DNA from 4 places in the Blautia sp. LMAG:36 genome. Region 4 is predicted to be linked to each of the others. Evidence: predicted binding sites of a transcription regulator. Region 4 holds the regulator's gene; each other region holds the start of a gene.

Region 1 (7,603 bases), 130 kb from region 4:
AGGTGAGTATGTGTTCACGGTTGCAGCATCCAAGGTTGCCTTTGATGGCTTTATGTCTGTGTACACAGAAGAGGGCGATGACAAAAAGGGCAATGTTTTAAGTCAAAGTCTGGAAAAGGGTATGGAGCTGAAGCTGAAAGAACTGAAGCCGGAGCAGCATTTTACACAGCCGCCGGCACATTACACAGAGGCTTCACTTGTAAAGACTATGGAAGAGCTTGGAATCGGACGTCCAAGTACGTATGCGCCGACCATCACAACGATCATCAGCAGACGCTATGTATCCAAGGAACAGAAAAATCTTTACGTCACAGAGCTTGGAGAGGTTGTTAATAATATTATGAAACAGGCTTTTCCAAGTATTGTGGATGTAAACTTTACAGCAACTATGGAGGGACTTTTGGACTGCGTGGAAGCAGGTACCGTACAGTGGAAAACGGTTGTACGTAACTTCTATCCGGATCTGAAGCATGATGTGGATGAGGCTGAGAAAGAGCTTGAGAAAGTTGATATACAGGATGAGGTTACGGATGTGATCTGCGACAACTGTGGCCGCAACATGGTGATCAAGTACGGTCCTCATGGAAGATTTCTTGCATGCCCCGGATTTCCGGACTGCCGTAATACAAAACCATATTATGAGAAGATCGGTGTTGCATGTCCGAAGTGCGGCGGCGAAATTGTCATGAAAAAAACGAAAAAAGGCAGAAAATATTACGGATGTGAGAATAATCCGGAATGTGATTTTATGTCCTGGCAGAAACCTTCTGCAAAGAAATGTCCGAAATGTGGTAATTATATGCTCGAAAAGGGAAATAAGCTGGTTTGCAGCCAGGAAACCTGCGGATATGTGGAACAAAAACCAAAAGATGAAGATTGATTGAATAAATGCTTTTCTATTAATTTTCAGAAAATCCCGTTAAAAATAAAAAAAATATAAAAATGTCTTGTAAATTTCCAGAATAACGTGTAATATTAGACTAGAAAAACGATTTCTTTCAAGGTACGAAAGTGAAAGGAGGAAAAATGAGCGTTCAGTTGCTAGATAAAACTAGAAAAATCAATAAGCTTCTGCATAACAGCAGCTCAAGCAAGGTAGTGTTTAACGATATTTGCCAGGTGCTCATGGAAACCTTAAGTTCCAATATCCTGGTACTCAGTAAGAAAGGTAAGGTTCTGGGAGTCAGTATCTGCCCGGGTGTGGATGAGATCACAGAGCTGATCGATGACAAGATCGGCGGACATATCGACCCGTTATTGAATGAGAGATTTCTTGGTGTTCTTTCCACAAAGGAGAATGTCAATCTCCAGACACTTGGCTTTGAGCATGTACCCGGAAATTATCAGGGAATCGTGAATCCGATCGATATTGCAGGTGAGAGACTGGGAACGTTATTCATGTACCGCAATGATCATCCCTATGATATTGAGGATATTATGTCAGCGAGTATGGTACAACAGTTGTTGGCCTGGAAATGATGCGTGCGGTTCATGACGAGAACGCAGAAGAAGACAGAAAACAGCAGATCGTTAAATCGGCATTCAGTACACTGTCCTTCTCAGAACTTGAGGCGATCATCCATATTTTTGATGAGCTGGATGGTGATGAGGGTATCCTGGTTGCCAGCAAGATCGCTGACCGTGTAGGTATCACCAGATCCGTGATCGTAAATGCACTGCGTAAATTCGAGAGCGCAGGTGTGATCGAATCCCGTTCGTCCGGTATGAAGGGAACTTACATTAAAGTTCTTAATGAAGTGATCTTTGATGAGCTTGAGGAGATAAAAGCACAGAGAAGCAAGAAGGCATAATGTGATCAGCACTGTCAGATGCTTGATATAAGATAAAGAACGTGACAAAAGAGACTTCCCGCTAGCGTGGGAGTCTCTTTTTTGTCTGTTTCATAAAATCAAAATAAATAATGAAATTGAGAAAACAAGAGAAAACAAGAGTATAAAAGAGATAAAATCAGAATAATATAGAAAAACCATATCTTAAAAGGGTTGCGAAAATATGTGAAATTCACTAATATAGCCATAGTGATTAGCACTCGTATAAAGTGAGTGCTAGCAGACGAAGATGGAACTTATAAAGGAGGAACATAGATCATGAAGTTAGTACCTTTAGGCGACAGAGTAGTATTAAAACAGGTTGAAGCAGAAGAGACAACAGCATCCGGAATCGTACTTCCGGGACAGGCACAGGAGAAACCACAGCAGGCAGAAGTTATCGCAGTTGGTCCTGGCGGAGTTGTAAATGGCAAAGAAGTAAAGATGGAAGTAGAAGTCGGAAACACTGTTATTTACTCCAAATATGCAGGAACAGAAGTTAAGATGGATGGTACGGATTACATCATTGTAAAACAGGAAGATATCCTGGCAGTTATTAAATAATATAAACATCTTATCGTATATCAATATAAATAGGAGGTCATTTTATCATGGCAAAAGAAATTAAATATGGCGCAGAAGCAAGAGCAGCACTTGAAGCTGGTGTAAATAAACTTGCAGATACAGTAAGAGTAACACTTGGACCGAAAGGAAGAAACGTAGTACTTGACAAATCTTTCGGTGCTCCGCTTATCACAAACGATGGTGTTTCCATCGCAAAAGAGATCGAGCTTGAGGACGGATTCGAGAACATGGGTGCTCAGATCATCAAGGAAGTTGCATCCAAGACAAACGATGTAGCAGGTGATGGTACTACAACAGCGACTGTACTTGCTCAGGCAATGGTTCATGAGGGAATGAAGAACCTGGCAGCAGGTGCCAACCCGATCATCCTCAGAAAAGGTATGAAAAAAGCAACAGATGTTGCAGTAGAAGCGATCAAGAACATGAGCCAGGCAATCAACGGCAAAGAGCAGATCGCTAACGTAGCAGCAATCTCTGCAAGTGATGAGCAGGTTGGACAGCTTGTTGCTGATGCTATGGAGAAAGTTTCCAAAGACGGTGTTATCACTGTTGAGGAGTCCAAGACCATGCATACAGAGCTTGACCTTGTAGAAGGTATGCAGTTTGACCGTGGATATATTTCCGCATACATGTCCACAGATATGGAGAAAATGGAGGCAACTCTTGATGATCCGTACATCCTGATCACAGACAAGAAGATCAGCAATATCCAGGAGATCCTTCCACTTCTTGAGCAGGTTGTTCAGGCCGGTGCGAAACTTCTCATCATCGCTGAGGATGTTGAGGGTGAGGCCCTTACAACTCTGATCGTCAACAAACTGAGAGGAACCTTCCAGGTAGTAGCTGTAAAAGCTCCTGGCTATGGTGACAGAAGAAAAGAGATGCTTCAGGATATCGCGATCCTGACAGGCGGACAGGTGATCTCCGATGAGCTTGGTCTTGACCTGAAAGAAGCTAAGATGGAGCAGCTTGGACGTGCAAAATCTGTTAAAGTTGCAAAAGAGAACACAGTTATCGTTGATGGTCTCGGTGACAAAGATGCCATTGCAAAACGTGTTGCACAGATCCGTGCGCAGATCGAGGAGACAAAATCCGAGTTCGATAAAGAGAAACTTCAGGAGAGACTTGCAAAACTGGCTGGCGGCGTAGCTGTTATCCGTGTAGGTGCTGCTACTGAGACAGAGATGAAAGAAGCAAAACTTCGTCTTGAGGATGCTCTTGCAGCAACAAGAGCAGCTGTTGAGGAAGGTATCATCGCAGGTGGCGGATCTGCTTACATCCATGCTTCCAAAGAGGTTGCAAAACTTGCAACAACACTTGAAGGAGATGAGAAGACAGGTGCTTATGTGATCCTGAAAGCTCTTGAGGCTCCGCTGTTCCACATCGCTGCAAACGCAGGACTGGAAGGCGCTGTTATTATCAACAAAGTAAGAGAGTCTGAGATCGGTACAGGCTTCGATGCTCTCAATGAGAAATACGTAAACATGGTTGAGAACGGAATCCTTGATCCGGCTAAGGTTACAAGAAGTGCTCTTCAGAATGCTACAAGTGTTGCATCTACACTCCTTACAACAGAGGCTGTAGTTTCCACAATCAAAGAAGATACTCCGGCTCCGGCTGCAAACCCGGGAATGGGAATGATGTAATTATCAGCTGAGCAGGTGAAATAATTAATTCACAAAATGAGAGGGCCTGCGCCATAGACGCGGCTCTCTTTTTGTGTTATAATCAAAAAGTCAGTAAATTACGAAAGGAAGAAACAAATGAGTGACTTATATTCAGAGCTTCTGGTAAAAAAGAAGCAGACAGCGAAAGATCTGGTTGTGAAATACGGTCTGATAGCGCTGACGGTGATCATGGTCCTGGGAGGCCTTGTGCTGAATGTACTTTTGCTGGTACCGGCTATTGCACTTGGTATTGCATGTTATTTTGTAATACCGAAGACAGATCTGGAGTACGAGTATCTGTTTGTTAACGGAGAACTGGACATTGATATGATCATGTCAAAATCAAAAAGGAAAAGAGTGAAATCGCTCCAGCTTGCGGAGGCAGACCTTGTGGCACCATTAAAGTCCCACAGAATGGACTATTATAATGGCAATCAGAAGATGAAAGAGTATGATTTTTCATCAGGAATTGAGGATCATAAACGCTATGCAATGATCATAAGAGACAGTGGAGAAACCTGCAAAGTGATCCTGGAACTGGATGACGCACTTGCAAATACCATGAAAAATTCTGCACCAAGTAAAGTTTTTTTGGATTGACATGAATCTTGTTTTTTGTTACACTAGTTCACAAATTTAAAATATCTTACACAAGGGAGGAAATGCAATGGGTACTATTATTGGTGAAGGCATTACGTTTGATGACGTCCTTCTGGTTCCGGCTTATTCTAAAGTGATTCCGAATCAGGTAGATGTTTCAACGTATTTAACCAAGAAAGTAAAGCTGAATATCCCCATGATGAGTGCGGGAATGGACACAGTTACAGAGCACAGAATGGCAATTGCCATGGCCAGACAGGGTGGTATCGGTATCATCCACAAGAATATGTCCATCGAAGCACAGGCAGAAGAGGTTGATAAGGTTAAACGTTCTGAGAACGGTGTTATTACAGATCCATTTTATCTTTCACCGGAGCATACACTGAAAGATGCCAATGATCTGATGGCGAAATACCGTATTTCCGGTGTTCCGATCACAGAAGGCAGAAAGCTTGTAGGTATTATCACAAACCGTGATCTTAAATTTGAGACAGATTTCAGCAGAAAGATCAAGGAGTGCATGACTTCTGAAGGACTGATCACAGCCAAGGAAGGAATCACACTTGAGGATGCCAAGAAGATCCTTGCGAAATCCCGTAAGGAGAAATTACCCATTGTAGATGACGACTTTAATTTAAAAGGACTCATTACCATCAAGGATATCGAGAAACAGATCAAATATCCGCTTGCAGCCAAGGATGCACAGGGACGTCTTCTCTGTGGTGCGGCAGTTGGTATCACAGCCAATGTACTTGCACGTGTAGATGCACTTGTGAAAGCGAATGTGGATGTAATCGTAATTGATTCCGCACATGGTCATTCTGAGAATATCTTAAAAGCAGTCCGCGAGATCAAGGCTGCATATCCGGAACTTCAGGTTATCGCAGGTAACGTTGCAACAGGAGCAGCTACCAAGGCACTGATCGAAGCTGGTGTAGATGCAGTTAAAGTTGGTATCGGACCTGGATCTATCTGTACCACACGTGTTGTTGCAGGTATCGGTGTACCGCAGGTTACTGCTGTTATGGATTGCTATGAAGTAGCCAACAGCTACGGAATCCCGATCATCGCAGATGGTGGAATCAAGTATTCCGGAGACATCACCAAGGCTATCGCGGCAGGCGCCAATGTCTGCATGATGGGCAGCATGTTTGCTGGATGCGATGAGAGCCCGGGAACATTCGAGCTCTATCAGGGAAGAAAATATAAAGTATACCGTGGAATGGGATCTATTGCAGCTATGGAGAACGGCAGCAAGGATCGTTACTTCCAGGAGAACGCCAAGAAGCTTGTTCCAGAAGGTGTTGAAGGACGTGTTGCATACAAAGGACACGTTGAGGATACCGTATTCCAGTTAATTGGCGGTTTAAGATCCGGTATGGGTTACTGCGGAGCAGAGAACATTGAGAAGCTGAAAACAACAGGCAGATTCATTAAGATCTCCGCTGCATCTCTCAAGGAGTCACATCCACATGACATCCATATCACAAAAGAGGCTCCAAACTACAGTGTAGATGAATAATAAAGGAAAAAAAGGTAAGACCGGTAAAAAGTCACCCAGGCCGTCCCATAGCGGGCGGCCTGTTTCCGTAAAGAAAACTTCCTCCGGGTCTTCCAGAAGAAAAAAGAAGTCTTTGAGAAAAAAGAACCCGATCAAGATCCTGCAGAGGATTGTGCTGATATGTATCATTGTGATCGTTGCTTTTGCTGCGTGTGCGTTAGGATACGCATTTTTTGAGATGCGCATGGAACAGAGTGAAACTCAGTCCGGACAGGAAGAAATATCCGGGAATGCCAGCGGAAATGGCGGACCGGAACAATGGCAGGCAGAAGGAGCACCTTTTATTGATGTGGAGCTTCTGACACCGAATTCCTATTCCAGACCACAGATTTCTATCGAACAGGTAAATTATATAGCCATTCATTATACGGCCAATCCGGGATCTACTGCCATATCCAACCGGAATTATTTTGAAAATCTTGCGACAACGCAGGACAACAAAGTCAGCAGTCATTTTGTGATAGGTTTGGAGGGAGAAGTGGTACAATGTATTCCCACTTCAGAAATATCCTATGCCACAAATTCCAGAAATGTAGATACCATATCCATTGAATGCTGCCATCCGGATGAAACAGGGCAGTTTAATACAGCAACCTATGATTCGGCGGTAAAGCTGACAGCGTGGCTTTGTACACGCTTTGGACTGACTTCGGATCAGGTGATCCGTCATTATGATGTCACAGGTAAAGACTGTCCGAAGTATTACGTGGAAAATCCCGATGCATGGATCCAGATGAAATCAGACATTGCAGCACAGATCCAGACAGATTATGCATTACAGGGGAAATAAAGTGTTATTGTTTATTTTGTGAGCAACAAGAAGTCTGGAAAAATAATTTCTGAAAATAGGGGCTTGAAAATTAAGAAGAAGTATTGTAGTATAACAGCAGAAGCTGCATGACTGGCGGAAAGTAGGATTACCTACAGGGAGTGCAGTGAAGTGAGAAGCCGACCGCCTGGGCAGCCTGATAAGGGGTGTCCAGGCGGTTTTTTGTTACCGTTCATATCCTGGGATAAGCCCCGGGCCTTACATTAGACAAGGAGGACTGTGAAAAATGACGACATTTTCACTTGAAAAAGAACTGAAAGAAAATTCCTATCCGGGAAGAGGAATTGTGATCGGACGTTCCGCTGACGGGAAACATGCAGTTACTGCATATTTTATTATGGGAAGAAGCGAGAACAGCAGAAACCGTATTTTTGTTGAGGATGGGGAAGGAATCCGTACACAGGCTTTTGATCCGTCCAAGCTTACAGACCCGAGCCTGATCATTTATGCACCGGTACGTGTCCTTGGAAATAAGACCATCGTAACAAACGGTGATCAGACAGATACGATCTATGAGGGAATGGACAGACAG
Region 2 (7,603 bases), on a different contig from region 4:
CAGAGATTTGGTCATCTGACGGTACTGAAAAAACTGGATGAGCGGGAAAACAGGTATGTTGTATGGCTGTGCAGATGTGATTGTGGAAATGAGATAAAAGTAAATACCAGACATCTGATGCGTGGGACTGTAAAGGACTGTGGATGTATTCCGGAAAACAGTGCCAAGAGAGGACCGGTGGCAGAAGACCTTACAGGCCGGCGTTTCGGGAAACTTGTGGCAGTAAAAAAACTGGAAAGTAAAAACGGCAGGACCAGGTGGGAATGCCGCTGTGACTGCGGGAATATGCATATTTCCACTGCACACAGCCTGAAAGCCGGAAAATGTACCAGCTGCGGTTGCGGCCATTATGTCAGAGGTCGCGGGATCACCGACATCAGCGGACAGCGTTTCGGGCGGCTGACTGCTCTCTATCATACAGATAAAAGGAGCAAAAAGGGCTCTGTGTTCTGGCATTGTCGGTGTGACTGCGGAAATGAAGTGGATGTGACAGAGGATGGCCTTCTTCATGGTAATTACAGAAGCTGTGGCTGTCTGAGACAGGAGATATGGAAGGAGCTTCCCGGGCAGCTGCATATGGTAGATGGAACCTGTGTGGAGATGCTGGAAAAAAGAAAGCACCGCAGTGATAATACCAGCGGATTCCGTGGCGTCTATCAGCTGCGGAATGGAAAATACCGTGCTACCATCGGATTCAAGGGGAAACGATTTTATATCGGAACTTTTGTGGATTATCAGGATGCGGTCCAGGCCCGCCAGGAAGCGGAATCTACCATCCACGAAGGCTTTGTCCGCGCCTGGTACAGCTGGAACCGGCAGGCAGAAAAAGATCCCGGCTGGGCCAGAAATAATCCCCTGGTATACGAGATCCAACGGATCAACGGAGAGTTTCAGGTGACAACGAATATGAAAGAAAAAGAACTGCTGAAGTAAACTGAATATTCTCACATAAGCTGTCGCGTTAATGTGCTACAGCTTATTTTTTTGAAAAATACCGATAAAAATGTGGACAAAACCGAAAATAATGGTTAATATATACACATGCCTAAAAACCAAAAAATGAAAATTATACGAAATATATAATATAAACTCGGAACGGATAAAAAATATATAGACATATTTACAAGTCGACATCGCGGATATCAATACCGGAAGAAGTGGTGAAATAACGGGAGGAAGAGAATATGCTGAAATTTTTTAAAGGAAAAGATAAAGGAAATTTAATCTATGCACCCTGCAAGGGTAGAGTGGTTCCCCTTGCGGAGGTTCCGGACCCTGTCTTTGCGGATAAGGTACTGGGTGACGGTTTCGCCGTGATCCCGGCAGACGGCAGGATATATGCTCCGGCAGACGGTGAGGTGGCAATGGTATTTGATACGCTTCATGCAGTTACGCTGACAAGCACTCAGGGCGCGGAAATACTGATACATATCGGACTGGATACAGTCACACTTAAGGGCGAACCCTTTAAAGCCCACGTTGCAGCAGGTGACAAGGTTAAAAAGGGTGATCTTCTGATAGAGGCTGATCTGGACAAAATTGAGAAAGCTGGTTTAAACACAATTATTCCGGTTCTGATCTGCAACACAGATGATTACGGAAAGATAAGCCTCCAGAAGGAGGGGGATGTTTCGGCGGATGAAGCCGTCCTCAAGCTTTCATGATCATCTTCATGCAGCTGACAGGCTTATAGCAGCCCGGAGATAGTAGCAATTTTCGGGGTGTTATAACCGGAGTGATCCGGTCAAATATATTTATTTTAAGGGAGGGGAAATATATGAAATTTCTTCAAAAACTGGGAAAAGCGTTAATGCTTCCGGTGGCAGTACTGCCAATCTGTGGTATCCTCATGGGTATCGGATACTGGTTATGTCCGGCAACTATGCAGGGTGGAGACATTCATGGCGCAGCCAATCTGATCGGTCTGTTTCTGGTTAAGGCAGGCGGAGCTCTGATCGACAACATGGCAATCCTTTTTGCTATCGGTGTCGGTGTCGGTATGTCAGAAAAGAATGACGGAACCGGCGGAATTGCTGCACTTGCATCCTGGCTGATGCTCACAACACTTCTTTCTACAGGATTTGTTACAACCATCATGCCATCAATCGCTGACAGTGCAACAAAAACTCTTGCGTTTGACAAAATTGCGAATCCTTTTATCGGAATCCTTGCCGGTATCATCGGATCTACATGCTATAACAAATTCAAGAGCACCAAGCTTCCTGACTGGCTGTCATTCTTCAGCGGCAAGCGCTGCGTAGCGATCATCGCAGGAGTGGTTTCCATTATCGTATCTGCTGTATTACTGTTTGTGTGGCCATTACTTTTCAGTGCACTTGTAGCATTAGGAAAAGCAGTTGCAGGTATGGATGTTGTTGGTGCAGGTATCTATGCATTCCTGAACCGTCTGCTGATCCCTACCGGATTACATCACGCACTGAACAATGTATTCTGGTTTGATACCATCGGACTTGGTGATCTTCAGCACTTCTGGGCAGGTGAAACCTCTGCAGATGTATCCTGGAGCCTTGGAATGTACATGTCCGGATTCTTCCCATGTATGATGTTTGGTATTCCTGGTGCAGCACTTGCAATGGTAAGATGTGCGAAACCTGCAAAGAAAAAAATCGCGATCGGTCTTGTTGCATCTGCAGCGATCTGTGCATTTATCTGTGGTGTAACTGAGCCGTTCGAGTTTGGATTTATGTTCCTTGCTCCTGGCCTCTATGTGATCTATGCATTACTTTACGGTATCTTTACCATGATCACAGTTGCTCTTGGATTCCGTGCAGGCTTCAGCTTCTCCGCCGGTGCGATGGATTTACTTTTCTCATCCTCACTTCCGGCAGCACAGAAGACATGGCTCATCCTTCCTCTTGGAATTGCAGCATTTATCGTATTCTATGTTGTATTCCTTTTTGCCATCAAGAAATTTGATCTGAAGACTCCGGGAAGAGAAGACGATGACGATCTTGAGGCAGAGAAGAATATCGAGCTTGCAAATGATGACTATACTGCTATTGCCGCGAAGATCCTGGAAGGCTGTGGCGGAAAAGAGAACATCACAAGCATCGATAACTGCATCACAAGACTGAGACTTGAGGTTAAGGATATTACAGCTGTAAATGATAAGGTGATCAAATCTGCAGGTGTTGCAGGCGTGATCAAACCTGGAAAAACTTCTGTACAGGTTATTATCGGAACCAAGGTTCAGTTTGTTGCAGATGCATTTTCTGCGCTTTGTAAATAATGGCTTTTTTGGAGTTAGGTATTTGTTAAAATAATTATGGGGGCAGCAGAACTGTGAAAACGGTTCTGCTGCTGTTTTTTGTATACCTTATATTGACCAATACTTTCAAAAAGCGTAGAATGTTACTTCGATAAAAAGCAACCGGTCAGTGCGTTTACAATTGCAATATTTCTACAGGGGGAATGAAGTTAATGAAATCCTGCATATTTCACAAAAAATATCTTTTAGCCGGCATATATATTATTTTTGTTCTGTTTACCTGCTGTAATTCCCGATTTTATCATACACCGCTGGCAAAAATATGTTCCGTAACAGAAAAACAGACTCTGAGCAGAGAAGGAACCAGGGGCTCAAAAGAATATTACTATACTCAGAATATTACGGCACGGATATTAAACGGTTCGCATAAAGGGGAAAAAATAACGGTCTCTAATGAATATACATCTTCTCAGGTTCAGACCAAGAAATATCATAAAGGAGACACCGTTCTTTTAAGCGGTTCAAAGGAAAGCCCCGGAAAAACGATACGTTCTGTAAAAAGGGATGGGTATTTGGCATTACTGGCAGGAGGATTATTTTTTCTTCTGATCTGCATTACAGGAAAGCAGGGATTTTACACGATCATATCACTGATACTGAATACAGTCATATTTGCGTATGGATTTCAGGCTTTTATAGAAGGGAAAAATATTTTAAATATCTGTAATGTCATCGCAGTTCTTTTTTCACTGACTACATTGATCTGCTTAAATGGAATTCATAGAAAAACATTTTCCTCAGTTCTTTCAACACTGTGTGTTCTGTTTCTGATCATGGCATTGTTTGAATTTTCTATTTATATGTACGGAGATCTGGATTATTCCAATCTGGAATACCTTGGAAGTACAGGCAATTCAGCAGATATATTCTGGGCAGATATTATGCTGACAGGACTTGGTGCAATTATGGATGTGACGGTGACGATCAGCGCAGCAGTAGGAGAGATCGTGCGGAAAAATCCATCGGTTTCTCTGAGAAGACTGATACATTCCGGTCGTGAAATCGGATATGATATTATGGGAACCATGATAAATGTACTGCTGTTTGTTCTGGCAAGCGGCATGATTCCCATGTTCATACTTAAGATGAATAATGATATGAGCTTTATAACGATCGTGAGATACCACATTCCATATGATATCTGTCGTTTTCTGATAGAAAGTATTGGAATTGTACTGGCAATACCGGTATCTGTTTTTATTGCTTCAGCGATTATGAAAATACCATCACGGAAAAGGGGTGTCAGAGAATGATCATTTTTCTTGCATTGATTTTAATTTTTCTGGTGATCTTGATTGGCGGAGAGCGTGGAGCCATGTCAATTATGACACTGGCGGGGAATATTGTAATTTTGTTTTTTTCAATTATGCTGATGTCTGCCGGTTTTCCTGTACTGCTTCTGATATTGGTGGCAGGTGCAGGTGTCTGTTATATTTCTCTGTTTTATCAGAACGGAAATAATCCAAAGACGCGGGCGGCTTTTCTGGCTACACTGCTGGTAATGTTACTTTTGTTTATTCCGATTTATATTATTACGTGGAGATCAGGAAGTTACGGGTTAAATGAGCTGCAGATTTCGGAAGACGATTTTATGTATTATTACAGTACGGACCTTCATATTAACATGCTTCATGTAGGAATATTTGTAACTGTTTTCAGTACTCTTGGGGCTGTTATCGATACAGCATTATCTGTAACATCTTCTGTATATGAAGTCTGGACTCATAAAAACAGTCTGACAGCGAAAGAGCTTACAGCTTCCGGCTATCAGGTTGGGAAAGAAATTATCGGTACAACGGTAAATACGTTGCTGTTTGCTTATCTTGGAGGAACTATTTTATTATTTTCATACATTCAGACACAGCAATATAGCCTGGAGATCATTCTTAATTCCCAGTTCCTATTCCAGGATGTTGCAGTCATGCTATCTGGTGCGGTAGCCTGCCTTATTACCGTCCCGGTATCGATTAGATGTATTATTCGACAGATCTCATGAAGCATATCTCCACTGCACTGAATACGGAATCCATGGTCCCGATACAGATGTTCTTTCCTGTATTCAGCAGACGTGGGCTCTCTTTTATGAAAGCAGTTATTATATTTATGTATTTATGGGAGTGTTTTTACAGGCAGTTCCATTTCTGATCCTGGGAGTCCTTCTATCTTCGGCGCTTCAGACATATGTATCGGAAAAATGGATCGTAAAATTACGGAAAATGTGAAGAAAGTGTGAAATTAGCACTCGCCTATTGACAGTGCTAATAATGCGTGTTATAGTACATACAGAACAAAGGAAGAGAGAAAAAAGAAATCTTCCGGAGAAAGTTCTTACAGAATTTGCAGATGTTTTCAGAAACAGTAAATTAAAAACGCCTGCGCAGCACGCAGCGAATATAGATCAGGAGGAATGAGTTATGTTAATGCCAAGTATTTTCGGAGAAGATTTATTTGATGATTTTATGGGATATCCGACAGGCCGTCAGGCAGCTGCCAATGCTTATCCTCAGGTGAAGGATATGATGAAGACAGATATCCGTGATGTAGATGGCAATTATGAACTGGAGATCGATCTTCCGGGATTTAAGAAAGAGGATGTGAAGATCCAGCTGAAGAATGGTTATCTGAACATTCAGGCAACCAGAGAAGAGAAGAAGGACGAGAAGGATGATAAAGGTAAATATGTTCGCAGAGAACGTTATACAGGAACCTGCAACAGAAGCTTTTATGTAGGCTCGAGCATTAAGCATGAAGATATCCATGCGAAATATGAGAACGGAATCCTTCATGTAACCTTCCCGAAGGAAGAGACCAAGAAAGAAGCAGAAGAGAAGAAATTTGTTTCTATTGATTGATCAGCATTTATTGTGAAGCCCCGGTACTGGATTGCAAGCTCCGGGTGATGGAATATAGCATAATAACAATATCCGGAACAACCCAAACGGATATTGCAAATATTAAAGCTCCAAATTGCACATTGCATTTGTTTATATAAATGAATATAACCCCCTTTTTTCCACCCCTCTGCCAATGCCTGGCAGAGGGGTTCTTTACGTTTCAGCCTGAAGTACAGAGGTGAATTTTGATTATTGTTTACTGGTAATATTCCGCGAAGCGTGTTGCTGAGAACGGAGTGAACAGTAACGAATTCTGATTAACTTTACACTCTTTCCTCACTCTGTTATACTTGGAACAGGTAAACAGCGGAAATTCGGCAATACTATAAAATTGGGGAAAGAGTTTTTACAGAGGTGAATATATGGGAGATAAGATCAAGGTTATCATGGACTGTGATCCCGGAATCGATGACGGGATCGCACTGGCATATGCGGCAGCACATCAGGATGAACTGGAGCTGCTTGCAGTGACGACATCTGCAGGAAGTACCAGGATAGAAAGAGTGACCCAAAATGCACTGGAGCTGGTGGATTTTTACGGACTGAAGGTTCCGGTGGCAGGAGGCCAGGACCGTCCTCTTGTGAAAGCGGCAATTTATGCGGAAGAATTTCACGGAGAGACAGGGCTTGGTCATTGCGTACTGCCGGAAGCAAAATCAGAGGCTGCTTCTGACAATGCAGTGCTTTTTATCCGTGACATTCTGAATGCCATTCCGGAGGGCGAGCAGGTAGTAATGATCGAAACTGCACCAATGACTAATCTTGCACTTCTGTTGAAGGTTTTTCCTGAAATAAAGAATAAGATCAGAAAAATTGTTTTTACAGGCGGCGCAGCAAAAGGCGGAAACATCACACCGGCAGCGGAATTCAACATCTACGCAGATCCGGAGGCGGCAAAGATCGTATTCGATTCCGGAATCCCACTGATCATGTGTGGACTGGATGCTACCCTGAAATGTAATCTCACCAGAAACCAGATCATGAAGCTGTGCCAGTCCGGTGATCCGGCAGCCAGAGCCTGTGGAGATATGGCTGGCTACGTACTTGAAAATTTTTCCAAATATCGCTGCGTGGCAAGTATCCATGCTGCTGTACCGTTTATGTATCTCATCCATCCGGAGTTCTTTAAAACAGAAAAAGTATTCCTGGATGTGGATTGTTCAGATGGTGCCGGACGGGGTGCCACATTATGCGATTTCCGCTGGTGGCTACACGAAGAAGACGAAATGAAAGATATGATTCTGACAGATGCAGATACAGAAAGCTTCCAGCAGGAGCTGTTTGAAGCGATTTATTCTGTGTCCGAATGCAAAAATATGAAATAGCCGGACAACGATCCGGAAACAGCTGCATTTATGAAGCAGCTGAGCAGTCAGATAAGAGGATAGAAAACCCATGAACTATATTGTATTTGACCTGG
Region 3 (7,603 bases), on a different contig from region 4:
TCCGGTGCTACATGGATCACCACGTCAGGGGTTTTGATCTCGAATTTCCGGGTGTTGGTGATGTTGGATGCTACCAGAGCTGATTTTTCTCCTGCGGCAAGCTCATACTGTTCATCGAAGTTCTGGAGCTTTTCGTCTTCTACGCCGCATTCTTCGAAGAGACGTTTGACTTCGGATTTGGTGAGGACAACAGGTTCCGGTTCGTCCTTCTGGGATTCGATGAGATCGTTGAGCTTTTCGTGGATCTCAAGGACTGTGTCGTAGGCACAGTCATCACCAAGGGTTTCTTCCACCAGAGCATTGAAGGAGTCACGCTGGGTTCCGGCAGATAGTGGTGTGGTGCAGCCGAAGACTTCTTCCATCATGGTGGAGCGGAGATTTTCGGCGTTTTTGGTGTAGTAGAGAAGTCCGTGGATATCGGTACTGCGGTCGTTGAACTGTGGGAAAAGGAAGCCCCAGTCAGGCATTTCTACCAGCCAGTCCCGGATACGGTCTTCAATATTGTTTGTCTCTGCATTGTAATGCAGGCCTGCTTTGGAGAGCTTGACCGGGCAGATACTGCAGAGGATGTGATCGTAGATCTCATCGGAAGCGTCGAACATTTCGGCACCGTCGGAGGATTTGCCGGGGATGTCGTAGACTGCGTGGATGAGGATGATGTAGTAGTTTTCACCGTAGTCGTAGTTTTCTATGATTCTGTCGTAGAAGGCTTCGGTGAGGGTGTCGTCGGTGAGTTTGCTTTTGCGGAGTTTCATGAGGAAGTTTTGGGTTCCGCCTTCGGTTTCCTGATCCAGAGGAAATTCCATGTTGATGAGGTTTTTTCCGATGGTGCCGGTGAGGGTTTTTCGGAAGATGTCGAAGTATTTGAAGGTTTCTTCCTCTGATAAGGATAAGAAGGCTTCTTTGAGTTCGGTTTTTTTGTTTTTTTCACCGTCTACGTAGCAGCCGCAGATGCGGGTGATGGAGCAGCGGTCAGGGGTGAATTGTTTTTTTATTTCTGCGATTTCTTTTTTGTTCATGTGTGGTTTACCTCGGTTTTTTAATTAGTTTGATTATAGCACAGGTGTTTGGTGTGGGCAAGATGACACGGACGGACGTGTGAGATTTGCAGCAGAAGTCCGGGTGCCGTCGTTTCGCCTGGTCATACTAAGCGTCTGAGGTGCCTCACGGAGCGGCCGGCCCATAACTCGCCATGTACGCTGATGCGTACCTGGCTCAGACAGATGGACCTTACCCTGCGGCTTGTGGCCGCCGGGTACCTCTCCGTGAACCACCTCAGACGCTAAGTATGGACCAAGGCTCACTCCAAAGCACCCGGACTTCTGCTGCAAACCTCACACTGTGCGGTCATGGTGGGAGGGGTAGAGTGGTCTGACGGGAGTTGGATGAGCCATCAGCGCTGCGCTGGATGGCTGGGAGGAAAGGCTGAGTTTCCATGTGGTTTGGAGGGAGGTTGTGAGCGTCGGCGCGTTGCTGGACGCTTGTAGTTTGGAAGGTTGAGATTCCATGTGGTTTGGAGGGAGGTTGTGAGCGTCGGCGCGTTGCTGGACGCCTGTAGTTTGGAAGGTTGAGATTCCATGTGGTTTGGAGGGAGGTTGTGAATGTCGGCGCGTTGCTGGACGCTGGAAGGTGGTGTCGAAATTTGGAGATGGGTTTTTGTGGTGTTGTGGTGGGATGTGTGGTATGATTTGTATATCTTATAAGATCTATCCATTTATTTGATTTCTTTTTTGCTTCAATGTCTGAAGCGTTTTTTCAAAAATATTTATAAAAACTGTATACAGGGTTTCTGAAGTGTTTGGTTGATGGTATAATTGTATATACCAGAAGGAGTATTGTTTGAGAGATAATACGATTTTTGATGATGTTTTTCGTACTATGATGGAGAAAATGACGTTTCTGGTCGTGCCTTTGATCAATGATGTTTTTCATACATCATACCCGGCTGATGTGGAGATTGTGCAACTGCGTAATGAGTATCAGCGGGTGGATGGTGAGATTATTACGGATTCGCGGCTGTTGATCGGAAACAGGATTTATCATATAGAATGTCAGAGTACGGATGACACGACAATGGCTGTACGGATGATAGAGTATGATTTTGCAACTGCTGTTGAGTTTGCCAGAAAGCAGGGACGGAGGTATCGGATGGAGTTTCCACGTTCTTGTGTGTTGTATCTGAGAAATAGTAGGAATACGCCGGATTTTCTGGAAGTGGATGTGGTTTTTCCGGATGGGGGATGTCATTTGTACAGAGTGCCTGCCATTAAAGTAGAGAATTATACAAAAGATAAGATATTTGAAAAGAGTCTTCTTATGCTGCTTCCTTTTTATATCATGCGATATGAAAAAAGAGGGCATGAGATGAGTGAGAATCCACAACTTTTTCAGGAATTACTGAATGAATATGAAGTGATCCGGAGTAAACTGGAGGTAGAGATCACTGAATCTGGAAGGTCTGAACTGTTCAGTGATCTGATTGGACTGATAACTCGGATATCTGATCATATTTTCAGAAATGAGGAGAAAGTCCGGAAAGGAATAGGTGAGATTATGGGTGGACATGTTCTGGAACTGGAATCTGAGAAAAGGGCAAGACTGATGGCGGAAGCTAAGGAACAGGCTGAAGCACTGGGGCGAGAACAGGGAATGGCTCAGGGAATGGCTCAGGGAATGGCCCAGGGAATGGCTCAGGGAATAGCTCAGGGAATGGCCCAGGGGGAAGAACGACTTAGTGTTCTGATCAACAGGCTTATACTTGATAATCGTGGTAATGAGATTCAGAAGGTTGTTACAGATAAAGAAATGCGTGAAGCCATGTATAGAGAATATCAATTATAATAAGAAAAGATAAAGAGAATCCCCCACTGGTTTTGCTATCCATGGGGGATTCGTTGATTGATCTGAATCTTATAATACAGAATATCCGTAACTGCTGACAATAGCATCGATCTTCTGGCGGTTTTTGCACAGTGGGCAGTTGTCAGAGCGGTAGGAGTGATAGTCCGGGATGTCTCTGGCCTGAAAGATAGAGTGGACAGGGAGTGTGGCTACACTGTCTACACTGCTGTAGATGGCTGCCACGCCGCGGATCTTACCGCCATAGTACAGAACGCTTTCGATAGCTCGGTTCAATGTGGATCCGGTGGTGATGGAGCCATTTAGGATGAGGATGTTTTTTCCATTGATCATTGGTTCATAGTTGTCGCGGAAGATCATCTGCCCGGTGCTGTTGAACTCAGGGGTGATGACGTAGATGGTCTGGTGTGCGTTCATGGAAAGGACGCCGGCTTTGGTCAGTTCTTCGGCGAGATAAGCACCGATCACTTCAAGTCCGTCCATGCAGACGATGGTGTCTACCGGAATGGATGCTTCGTAATTTGCTGCGAGAGCGGATGCAATACGCTGTGCTTCAGCGCATCTGGATTTCATAGTAGTGAGATCCAGGTAGTGTGTGATATGGGATTGGGATGTTACGAAGTGTCCCGGAATCATTTTAAGCTGTATGCGGTTGTCAGTGCGTGCATAAATTTTTATGATGTTGTCCTGATCCATAATAAAAACCTCCTGTCGTGATCGTGTTTTACGTGGTTGTTCAGGAGAATTATCCTGAAGGATTACGAAACAGATTTATTTAACCGAATGCGGATTGCAAATATCCGATTAGCTGTGCATATTATACCATTAATTTCAAAAAAATGAAATAATATAATGCAAAATATATAAAAAATATTCAAAAAATCAAGCGTATTTGTTAAAAAATATCCAATATCATGAAAACTTTGACAATAGGATCATTACTATAGAGTGAAAGTACTTGTGAGTACGTAGTAAATTGGAAAGAGAGTGTCATATGTATTATTGCGTATAAAAAAGAGGAGGAGAATCCTTATGGATTCTCCTCCTGTGAGAGTGAGTCGATGTCAGCCTTCAATAGATACATATTTATCAGCTTCAATCTCTTCAGCTGCTTTTTTCGGAATAGAAAGTCTCAGAACACCGTTCTCAAATTTTGCATGGACATCTTCGTTTTTTACACCATTACCAACATAGAAGCTTCTGCTTGTGCTGCCGGCATAACGTTCACGGCGGATATAATTGCCTTTCTTGTCTTCCTCGTCTTTGTCAAGACCCTTGGCAGCAGAGATGGTAAGATAACCATCCTTCAGCTGTACCTGTACTTCATCTTTCTTAAATCCTGGAAGATCTACATCCAGCTCATAGCCTTTATCTGTTTCACGTACATCAGTTTTCATGATATTTTTTGCATGTTTGCCATAAAGAGGGTTCTTTCCGCTAAAGAAATTATCTCTGAATCCAAAATCATCCATCCAGTCATCAAATAAGTTTTCTCCAAATACACTCGGGAACATCATAAGTCATTTCTCCTTTCAAATTGAAAAGCCGTTCCGGTGGATCAAGAAATCCAACTGTTGCCGGTATATAGTTACCACTTCGGGTTATTCCGCAGTGGTGATCGTTTGGTTTTATTCTGAACATCTGGAAGTTCTTTTTTATCTTCTCCTTTGTTCTATATGTAATATAACACTTGTTGTTAGCAAAGTCAAGAGGCGAGTGCTAAAAAATTGTGAAGAATTTGTGTCCCGTAAAATGAAAAACTAATTTCCATCTTTAGCCCTTTATGTTCTTACGTTAAAAAGCGAATCGGACAAGGACTGAAAAGCTTATGCAGATTGAACATTCTGCAATGTTATAATAACTTTAAAGCATAGAAAAAACCAAAAAAATCAATATAATAAGGCATATAGACAAAATATATTAAAAAAAATTTTTCGTACATTCTTCTGAGTTGAACAGACGATAGAAAGACAGTATTCATGAGTATGCAGGTAAAGCAAAATGTAAATGAAAAAGTACAGGAGGAGAGAATGATGCAGAAAAAATATGCAGATTTTAAGCTTGGGGTACCGGATTATGTAACAGTGGAAACAGAAGAGGAGAGACTTGTGTGCCAGGGAGGGCAGACGACAGTAGCTGCCGGTGCAACTACTGTGGAATTTCAGGACGCAGGTGAACATGAGGATATATTTGTCACATCCGAGGATGCAGTGAGATGTGTGAAGCTGAGATGGAACTATAAGATCCCGAAATCAGCCAGATTTCTGGGAGATGCCTGGGAACGTACCTATGGTGATGCGGAATGGCATGGAATGAGCGGAAACCGTTATCTGCCATGGTATTTTCTGGCGAAGCTTTCTGAGAAGGTTCTCTGCTTTGGCGTAAAGGTCCGTCCTTCTGCTATGTGCTGCTGGCAGGTGGATACCAAAGGAATTACTTTGTTTCTGGATGTTCGCTGCGGAAATACAGGAGTACAGCTGAAAGGAAGAAAGCTGTGTGCCGCACAGATCGTCTGCATGGAAGCAGAAGGAGCAGATACTTTTGAAACTGCACAGAAATTCTGTGAAAAAATGTGTACAGATCCGATCTTCCCAGAGTTTCCGGTATATGGAAGCAATAACTGGTATTATGCTTACGGTGACAGCTCCGAAGAGGAGATCTTAAGTGATACCGATTATATCCTGAAACTGACCGAAGGTGTAAAAAATCCTCCGTTCATGGTCATTGATGACTGCTGGCAGGAGCATCACCGCCTGGATGAATACAACGGTGGACCCTGGACAAAAGGCAATGCCAGATTTCCGGATATGAAAGGTCTTGCAGACAAGCTGGAGAAAAAAGGTGTCCGCCCGGGTATCTGGGTCCGTCTGCTTCTTAATGAAGATGAGAATATCCCGGATGAGTGGAGAATTTCCTATAATGACTGTCTCGATCCGTCCCACCCGGATGCACTGGAATATATCCGTAAAGATATCGAGAGAATCTGTGATTGGGGATACACGCTGATCAAGCATGATTTTTCTACCTTTGATCTCTTTGGAAAATGGGGATTTGAGGCGAATTTAAGAGACAATTCCATGGAGAAATGGCATTTTTATGATCAGACCAAAACCAGCGCAGAAATCGTAAAAATGCTTTATCAGGAGATTTATGATGCTTCCCGGAGCAACAACGCAGTGATCATCGGCTGCAATACCATCGGACATCTCGGCGCAGGCCTGATGCATCTGAATCGGACCGGTGACGATACCAGCGGACGTATCTGGGAGCGTACCAGACGAATGGGCGTAAATACGCTGGCATTCCGTCTTCCGCAGCACAATACGTTTTACCATATTGATGCAGACTGTGTCGGTATTTTCGGAATGATCCCATGGGAGAAAAATCGTCAGTGGGCAGACGTTCTTGCAAAGAGCGGTACACCACTGTTTGTATCCGCAAAACCTGGAGTTTTGAATCCGGAGGAATTTGAGGAGCTGCATCAGATCATGCTGCGTGCATCAGAACAGGAAGAGCATTTTGTTCCGCTTGACTGGGAAGAAATCGACTGCCCGGAGGTATGGGGAGAAAACGGCGAAACTATCACTTATGACTGGTTTGACAACGAAGGTCCGACCATGGATGCTACGGTGGAATACTATAATGCCAAGGTAGTTGTTCCGTAAATCAGGAAAAGTGGTTCAGCAATCCAGAAGATCCTCGGCATGATGATATTTTTCCCGGTATTCCCGTGGCGTCATGCCGGTTTCTTTTTTGAAGGCACGGGAAAAGGCAAATGGATTTTGATATCCGCAGGAGAACGCCACGCTGGAGACAGGGATATCCGTGATGGTCAGAAGCTCCCGGGCGTTGATGATCTTGGCTGAAGTCAGGAATGCTTGGGGTGTGGTTCCAAGATGTTTTTTAAAAAGTCCGTAAAGGTGGCTGCGGCTGATATGGAGATAGTCAGCAACATCTGTCACAGTGATATTCTGCAGCGGACTTTTTTTGATGTAATCAACAGCCTGTGTGATGTAAAAATTCTCATTGGATTCCATGGTCGTGTAGGAAGCATGAAATTCTTCCTCCAGCATGGCGATGATCCGGTAAAGACCACTCTGGATATAGGCTTCACTGGAGGGCGTCAGCTGCGGGTGAGCCATCATTTCAAGAATGGTTTCCTGATAGGGAAGAACCGAATTTAGCTGCTGGACCGGAGTTTCTTCAGTAAGATGACAGTGTTCACAAAGTATGGGAGCATTTTCTCCATTGAAACAGATCCAGATATAAGTCCAGGGATCAGAAGGCTCTGCTTTGTAGAGAGAGCTGGTCACAGGAGGAATGAAAAAGCACTGTCCGGCTTTCAAGGTATATTTCCGGTTGTTCATATAGAAATATCCCTGTCCGCTCAGCACAAAATGGATGGTGTAATATCGCCGGACACCAGGGCCGTAGGACTGTTCCGGTGTACATTTTTCCCAGCCGCAGGAAATAAGATGAAGTTCTTTTGATGAGGTCTGGCGGTTCAGAACCTGTTTGTTTTCTATGGGAGTTTCCTCCTTTCGATGCATGATTATAGATAATATCAGTTTAAAATATTTGATCTGAGGTGTAAAGAACAAAGATGAACTGATAGGACAAAAGACAGTTGCCGTGCGATAAACGTGTGGCAGCTGTTTTTCTGTTTTCTGCAAAAATTCAGACGTAATGCAGGCATTGTCTTGACACTTGTAAAAGAAAAAGGTTTACCACCAGGAAAAATATC
Region 4 (7,603 bases):
ATATTTTGCATTCTGGGTAAATCAGGAGATCATGGATGAGGTCGGAATCAAATCCATTGATACAAAAGAGGATTTCATGAAGTATATGAAGGCTGTTTCCAAGGACGGAAGATTCGGCTACGGCGGTTCCTGGGAGAAAACCTATGCATTTAACGAGCTTGCACAGTTTGTAAACATGTTCGGCGGCGATTATTTTGACTGGACCAAAGAGGAAAACAAGGAAGCAGTTCAGTTCCTCCACGATCTGGTTGCTGATAAAGAAACATCCATCGAGCAGATCGCTGATAAATATGAGCAGATGAATCCGAAGATCAATGACGGAAAATACGGATGCTGGTTCATGTGGGGCCTTGGAACAGATTATGCAAAGGCAGATATGCTTGGCGCAGATAAGATCCACATGGAAATGGTACCGGATTTCAGCGGCAAGGGAGAGCGTGCGATCTTTACAGATTCCTGGAGCTATGTTCTCAACAAAGCATCCAAGAATAAAGATGCAGCTGTGAAATTCCTCCAGTATATGGCTGATGAAGGCGGAATGGAAGCTTCCTATAAAGCATTTGACAGATATCCTGCAAGAAAGGATGTTGCAGAGAAGGTAGTTCCGGATTCTGACCCGGCAAAAGAAATGTACAGCAGATATGCAAATGAATGCAATGTACAGGGACGTCCGATGGTGGCACAGACAATGGAATTTATCAGCGATATGGGAACAATCTTCCAGTCCTGTATGAAAGACGAGATTACAGTTGATGAGTTCTGCAAGAAGGCTCAGGATGTGGTAGATATGTATAAGTAAAAGATATAAAAAAACAGCAATGTAAAGCAGAGGTAAAAGTCTGCTTTACATTGCTTGATGAACAGGGAGGAAAGTTCCATGACAATAAGCAAAAAAAATATGAAGTGGATACCATGGCTTTTGATCCTGCCGGTTGTACTGATTCGAGGTTTTACAACAGTATATCCCATTCTGATGACTGTGAAAAACAGCTTCTTTAATATCAGTATCCTTGCAGGTATCAATGAATTTATAGGCTTCAAGAATTACCTGAAGGTATTTTCTGATCCTAAAGTGCTCACATCGATCAGCTTTACGGCAATATTTGTGGTTGCTTCCATGATCTTTCATGTGATCCTCGGAGTTATCCTGGCACTGATCCTGAATATGAAATTCAAAGGCCGCCGTTTTCTGAGGACCATCGTGCTGATCCCGTGGGCTATGCCTGCAGTAGTAGCCGGTATGGCTGCAAAATGGGCATTTAACAATGATTATGGTCTGATCAATGATTTTATCCGCTGGTTTGTACCGGGTTACCAGAACAGCTGGCTGATCAATACAGGTACTGCAAGAGCAGCGGTAATTGCAATGGACCTGTGGAAGGACCTTCCGTTCTTTGCAATTCTTGTACTTTCCGGACTTCAGTTTATTTCCGGCGATATCTATGAGGCAGCAAAGGTAGACGGTGCAAACGGGATCCAGAGCTTTTTCCGGATCACACTTCCGCTGATCGCAAAAAATGTCCTGACTTTATGTATTCCGTTCACACTCTGGAGACTGACAACCTTCGATCTGGTTTATTCCATGACATCTGGAGGCCCTGGAGAGGATACTGCGCTGATCGCATACAGAATCACAACAGAAGCATTTACAAATCTAAACGTAGGATATGCTTCGGCGCTGGCTATGCTGCTGTTTGTTGTAATGGCGATCTTCAGCTGGCTGAATATACGTGTTATGAATAAGTTTGACAGTTAGGGGGAATTATCGTGAAGAATACAGGAAAATATAATGTTTATCATGGAGTGGTAGCCGTTGGAAGATGGGTTCTGTTTGCAGTTGTGGCTTTTCTGATCCTGTTCCCGGTTTACTGGATCTTTATTTCTTCGATCACACCGTCAGGAGAACTGTTTAAAACACCGATCGATTATCTTCCGGATCATCCCACACTGGAAAGCTATAAATTTCTGATACAGAATGTAGGACTGCTTTCAAAGATCGGAAATACAGTTCTGATCGTAGGCATTACACTTGTGATCAGTACCGTGCTGTGTGCAATGGCTGCCTATGGCTTCTCAAGATTTAACTCAAAGGGAGTTTCTGTTGCATTTGCGTTTGTTCTGGCTACCATGCTGATCCCTGAGGTTGTCACAGCCCGCCCGCTGTATGAGTTTATGCAGAAGGTAAAGCTGTATGATACATATCCGGGACTTATCCTTCTTTATATCAGTACCGTTATACCGTTTACGGTTCTGATCCTCAGAAACTTTGTCGGTGAGATCCCGATCTCACTGGAGGAGGCAGCTGCTATTGACGGCGCATCTTTTTCACAGAGACTGTTTACGATCGTTCTGCCGCTGATGAAGCCGGCAATCGCTACGGTTTGCATTATCAACTTTATTACCTGTCTGAATAACTTTTTCACACCGTTGTTTTATTCAAATGGTATTCAGGTACTTTCTGTTTCCATCGTACAGCTTCCGTTACGTGACAACATGTATGGAGTTCCGTGGGATCTGGTCAGCGCCATGGGATGGATCATCCTTCTTCCGATCATTATCTTTGTAGCTGTTTTTGAGAAACAGATCATGGATGGTATCATGGCAGGTGGAGTAAAAGCGTAAATATAATATTTTTAATTTCCAAAAGAGAGGAGAAAACAGATATGTATCAGGCATTTACAGGCGGACTGGGAGGGATCGCACTTGCAAAGCATGGAAAAAGCCGTGCGATCAACGCAGAAAATCCTCATGGAGAAAAAGGCAGAGGCGGTATGGCTGCAAGTCATCTGGGACCGTCCAGAAAAGGAAGCCCGTGTCTCAGGGATATTGAGCCGGGAACTGTGGTAACTCTGGCAGAAATGGAAGGACCGGGACAGATCAATCATATCTGGATCACCGTTGATAACAAGACTACAGAGGCAGATTGCTTTGTACTGAGAGATCTTGTAATCCGTATGTACTGGGATGACGAGGAAACTCCTTCCGTGGAAAGTCCTCTGGGTGATTTCTTCTGCTGCGGATTCGGAAGGGAATGTTTTGTAAATTCTGTTCCGGTGGCTGTTGTTCCAAACAGGGGCTTTAACTGCTATTTCCCGATGCCGTTTAAGAAGAAAGCAAAGATCACACTGGAAAACCAGCATGCAAATAAAATCCCGGCTTTCTTTTATCAGGTAGATTACTGTCTCTATGATGAGCTTCCGGACGATATTGCTTATTTCCATGCGCAGTGGAGAAGGGAACGGTTGACAGAAAAAACAAAAGATTATACAATTTTGGATGGAGTAAAAGGAAAAGGCCATTATATAGGAACCTACATGGCACTTACCACACTGGAACGTTACTGGTGGGGCGAGGGAGAAATGAAGTTTTATATTGACGGAGATGAGGAGTATCCGACCATCTGTGGAACAGGAACGGAAGATTACTTTGGTGGTTCCTGGAGCTTTGCCAAACAGGTGGATGGAAAAACCGTGGAACAGAATTATAACACGCCGTATCTGGGATATCCGTATTATTCTGCCCATGACGAGCTGATCCACAATTTTTATCATAATGATGACTGCCCGCCAATGAGAGGCTTTTACAGATGGCATTTACAGGATCCAATCTGCTTTGAAGAGGATCTTCGCGTTACGATTCAGCAGATAGGCGTCGGATACCGTGGCCTGTTTGAACGACAGGATGATGTGGCAAGTGTAGCGTACTGGTATCAGACACTTCCTCATGCACCGTTCCAGCCGTTGATGTCAAAAGAGGATAGATGGCCCAGATAAAAAGGGTGGTAGAGATTGAAAAAACAGGTATTTTGCGGGGTATTTGCCCTGGCTCTGGCAGTGACAGGATGTGGAGTCCAGAAGAAGGAGGCTGCATCTGATATTGTGCCGGAGAACAGACAGGAACTGACGATCCTTCATGTGGATGCAGGCACAGAAGGCTTTGATTCTTTTATCAGCCAGGCGGAAAAAGATCTTGGAATAAAGATCCATATTGAAAAATGTCCGGCCAATGCGGACAATCGCCAGGCCAAAATAGCAACTCTTCTGACATCAGGAGATGATTCTGTTGATCTGATCACAGTAAATGATGAGATGATATCCGAATTTAAACATAAGGGATTTCTTCTTCCGTTGGAAGATACGGTTATGACAGAGGAGACAGCGGCGAATTTTCTGCAGGAATACCTGAAAGAAATATGCATGTCAGACGGACATATTTTTTCGGTACCGTTCAGGATGGATATCATGGCATTCTGGGTGAACCAGGAATGCTGGATCAGGCTGGTCTGGACAGACTCTCCTGTCTCAGTGATCTTGAGATCCTTCAGAAAAAGCTTCAGAATACGGGAAAATATGCATATGGGGATGCATGGGAGATTTCTTACATATATAATAGTATCAGCGAGTATGTCGATTTTTTCGGAGGAGATTATACAGACTGGACGGATCCGAAAACAAGAGAAGCGGCAGAATATATGAAGCGAATGCTGGATACAGGGATGATATCAGAGGAGAATCTGATCGACCAGCATGACCAGCTGAATGAAAAATTTATAAACGGCCAGTATGGATGTATGTTTATGTATACCGGTGTGTTGAGTACTTTTCAGAATGCAGGCGTGTATAGAAAAGATAAGATCCATATGGCACCATTTCCGGAATTTGACGAGAAGGTGACCAATATCGCAACCTGGCAGTATGTACTGAATAAAAATTCTGATCATAAAGAAGCAGCTCTGAAGTTCCTTCAGTATGTGTCCGGATATGAGGCCAGTAAAAATTACGGACAGCTGACAAAAATGTGTCCGGCAAGACTGGATGTGATCGAGGATAAGAATTTTGATTTGGATGGCATTGAAATGATCCGGCAATATCTGAAAGATTATAAGCTGAAGGCAAGACCACTGTGTGCCGATTCCATAGAAGCTGTTTCGGCTATGGGTACGGAATTTCAGAAATATGTGCTGGGACAGAAAACAGAAGCGGAATTTTTTGCCGGGGCACAGAACTGCATAGACCAGTATTACAAAAAAGCATCGTACTGATGCTTTTTTTGTTTTGAAAAAATAAGAACTTTTTTTCAAAACATATTGACAAATATTTTACATGGTGATATCTTAAAGACTGTAGATGTTAGCACTCCACTAAAATGAGTGCTAACAGATATAAAAAAAGAATCAACATCCGTCAGGAAGAATAAAAAGGAAAGGAGATGGCTTCATGGAAGAGGTGTTGAATGAGCGCAAGCAAAAAATCTTAAAAGCAATCATCAAGACCTATATGGAGACCGGAGAACCGGTTGGTTCCAGGACCATTTCCAAGTATGCGGATCTCAATGTAAGTTCCGCAACGATCCGAAATGAAATGTCAGACCTGACAGATATGGGCTATATCGTCCAGCCTCATACCTCAGCAGGAAGGATTCCTTCAGATAAAGGCTACAGACTTTACGTCAATGAGCTGATGAAGGAGAAGGAAGCAGAGGTTGCAGAGCTGCGAGATCTGATCATTGAGAAGACAGATAAGATGGATAAGGTGCTTAAGAAGGTTGCGAAGGTTCTTGCTTCCAATACCAACTATGCTACCATGGTTTCCGTTCCGCAGTACAGCGGCAACAAGATCAAGTTCATCCAGCTGTCGAGAATGAGCGAGCTTCAGCTTGTGGCAGTGGTTGTCAGTGACAACAACACAGTCCGGAACCAGATCATCAATCTGGATGAGGAAATGGACGACCAGACGATCCTGAAACTGAATCTTCTTCTTAACACCAATCTCAATGGGATCCCGATCCAGGATATCAACCTTGGGATGATCGCCAGACTGAAGGAACAGGCAGGCAGCCACAGCGGTGTGGTGGCAACGGTTCTGGATGCAGTGGCAGCCACCATTCATGTGGAAGAGGAAGATATGGAGATCTATACTTCAGGTGCAACTAACATCTTCAAGTATCCGGAGCTTGCCGATAAAGAGAAGGCAACGGAGCTGATCTCCGCATTTGAGGAGAAGCATGAACTTGCCGATCTTGTAAAAGAACAGATGTCAGATGGAGAGAATACAGGAATCCAGGTTTACATCGGTGATGAGATGCCGATCCAGACCATGAAGGACTGTAGCATTGTAACTGCCAGATATGAACTGGGAGACGGAATGTATGGAACCATCGGTATCATCGGTCCCAAACGAATGGATTATGAGAATGTAGTGGACAGTCTGAAGGAACTGAAGAATCATCTGGATGACGTTTTGAAAAAGAAGAAAACTTAGAAAGGCGGTAGAAAAAAAGTGTCGGAGGAAACAAAGAAAACATCCGAAGAGCAGGAAGCGGAGAAGGAAATCCCCGTAACTGACGGAGATCAGGAAGAAGAAAACCTGACACCGGAGGGAGAAGATCTGCCGGAGGAAGAAAACAATACTCCAGGCGAAGAAGCTGCCTCAGAGGATAAAAAAGAAGAAAAATCAAAAACTTCCTTCTTTGGAAAGAAGAAAAAAGATAAATCTGAGCAGAAGGTGGAGGAACTTACCGATCGCCTGAAGCGTACCATGGCTGAATTTGATAATTTCCGTAAAAGAACGGAAAAAGAAAAATCCAGCATGTACATCATCGGAGCGAAAGAGATCGTTGAAAAGATCCTGCCGGTTGTGGATAACTTCGAAAGAGGTCTTGCACAGGCACAGGAAGGCGATGCTTTTGCAGATGGAATGAAAATGATCTACAAGCAGCTTACCACAACACTGGATGACCTCGGTGTGAAACCGATCGAAGCAGTGGGAAAGGAATTCAACCCGGATTTCCATAATGCAGTGATGCATGTGGAGGATGAAGAGGTTGGAGAGAACATCGTGGTGGAAGAATTCCAGAAGGGTTACACCTACAAGGATTTCGTAGTACGCCACAGTATGGTAAAGGTTGCGAACTAACTGACAACAAACTTTATTTTAACAGATACAGACTAAAACAGGAGGAAAAAATCATGGGAAAGATTATTGGTATTGACTTAGGTACAACAAACAGCTGTGTAGCCGTAATGGAAGGTGGACAGCCGACAGTTATCGCAAATACAGAAGGCGCAAGAACAACACCATCCGTTGTAGCATTCACAAAAACAGGAGAGCGTCTGGTAGGTGAGCCTGCAAAACGTCAGGCAGTTACAAATGCAGACAGAACGATCTCCTCTATCAAAAGAGAGATGGGTACCGATTACCGTGTAACCATCGATGACAAGAAATATTCTCCACAGGAGATCTCAGCAATGATCCTTCAGAAACTGAAAAAGGATGCAGAGGCATATCTTGGTGAGAAAGTAACAGAGGCAGTTATCACAGTTCCGGCTTACTTCAACGATGCTCAGCGTCAGGCTACCAAAGATGCAGGTAAGATCGCAGGTCTTGATGTAAAACGTATCATCAACGAGCCTACAGCAGCAGCTCTTGCATATGGCCTTGACAATGAGAAAGAGCAGAAGATCATGGTATACGACCTTGGTGGTGGTACATTCGATGTATCCGTGATCGAGATCGGTGATGGCGTTATCGAGGTTCTTTCCACAGCTGGTAATAACCGTCTTGGTGGAGATGACTTTGATAAGAAAGTTACAGATTACATGCTT

The links. Region 4 encodes HrcA, which represses chaperone genes, less so after heat shock. Its sites were predicted from a motif close to TGTTAGCACTCNNNNNNNNNGAGTGCTAACA; they were not measured.
Region 1: a site for HrcA is predicted at 2,042-2,072, ahead of groES (co-chaperone GroES). Genes of this name have one in related genera too.
Region 2: a site for HrcA is predicted at 5,523-5,553, ahead of CCC17_RS04400 (Hsp20/alpha crystallin family protein). Genes of this name have one in related genera too.
Region 3: a site for HrcA is predicted at 4,554-4,584, ahead of CCC17_RS08170 (Hsp20/alpha crystallin family protein). Genes of this name have one in related genera too.

Annotation. Positions count from the first base shown of each region.
Region 1 is NZ_NALB01000003.1:642,543-650,145, forward strand. It holds gene topA (type I DNA topoisomerase) at 1-880, shown strand, start outside; partial or broken gene codY (GTP-sensing pleiotropic transcriptional regulator CodY) at 1,027-1,811, shown strand; gene groES (co-chaperone GroES) at 2,109-2,393, shown strand; gene groL (chaperonin GroEL) at 2,441-4,060, shown strand; gene CCC17_RS03215 (DUF6106 family protein) at 4,178-4,681, shown strand; gene guaB (IMP dehydrogenase) at 4,749-6,203, shown strand; gene CCC17_RS03225 (peptidoglycan recognition protein family protein) at 6,316-7,032, shown strand; ZMP/ZTP riboswitch at 7,130-7,211, shown strand; gene CCC17_RS03230 (IMP cyclohydrolase) at 7,298-7,603, shown strand, end outside.
Region 2 is NZ_NALB01000004.1:32,782-40,384, reverse strand. It holds gene CCC17_RS04425 (aP2 domain) at 1-933, shown strand, start outside; gene CCC17_RS04420 (PTS sugar transporter subunit IIA) at 1,185-1,664, shown strand; gene CCC17_RS04415 (PTS transporter subunit EIIC) at 1,778-3,250, shown strand; gene CCC17_RS04410 (YibE/F family protein) at 3,802-4,542, shown strand; gene CCC17_RS04405 (YibE/F family protein) at 4,539-5,285, shown strand; gene CCC17_RS04400 (Hsp20/alpha crystallin family protein) at 5,704-6,141, shown strand; gene CCC17_RS04395 (nucleoside hydrolase) at 6,546-7,508, shown strand; gene CCC17_RS04390 (3'-5' exonuclease) at 7,579-7,603, shown strand, end outside.
Region 3 is NZ_NALB01000006.1:175,494-183,096, forward strand. It holds gene CCC17_RS08155 (DUF4317 domain-containing protein) at 1-1,019, opposite strand, end outside; gene CCC17_RS08160 (hypothetical protein) at 1,840-2,841, shown strand; gene CCC17_RS08165 (orotate phosphoribosyltransferase) at 2,911-3,555, opposite strand; gene CCC17_RS08170 (Hsp20/alpha crystallin family protein) at 3,924-4,376, opposite strand; gene CCC17_RS08175 (glycoside hydrolase family 36 protein) at 4,890-6,524, shown strand; gene CCC17_RS08180 (AraC family transcriptional regulator) at 6,540-7,409, opposite strand.
Region 4 is NZ_NALB01000003.1:510,267-517,869, forward strand. It holds gene CCC17_RS02580 (ABC transporter substrate-binding protein) at 1-799, shown strand, start outside; gene CCC17_RS02585 (carbohydrate ABC transporter permease) at 878-1,756, shown strand; gene CCC17_RS02590 (carbohydrate ABC transporter permease) at 1,768-2,622, shown strand; gene CCC17_RS02595 (glycoside hydrolase family 172 protein) at 2,664-3,773, shown strand; gene CCC17_RS02600 (ABC transporter substrate-binding protein) at 3,789-4,475, shown strand; gene CCC17_RS02605 (ABC transporter substrate-binding protein) at 4,382-5,041, shown strand; gene hrcA (heat-inducible transcriptional repressor HrcA) at 5,217-6,260, shown strand; gene grpE (nucleotide exchange factor GrpE) at 6,279-6,914, shown strand; gene dnaK (molecular chaperone DnaK) at 6,968-7,603, shown strand, end outside.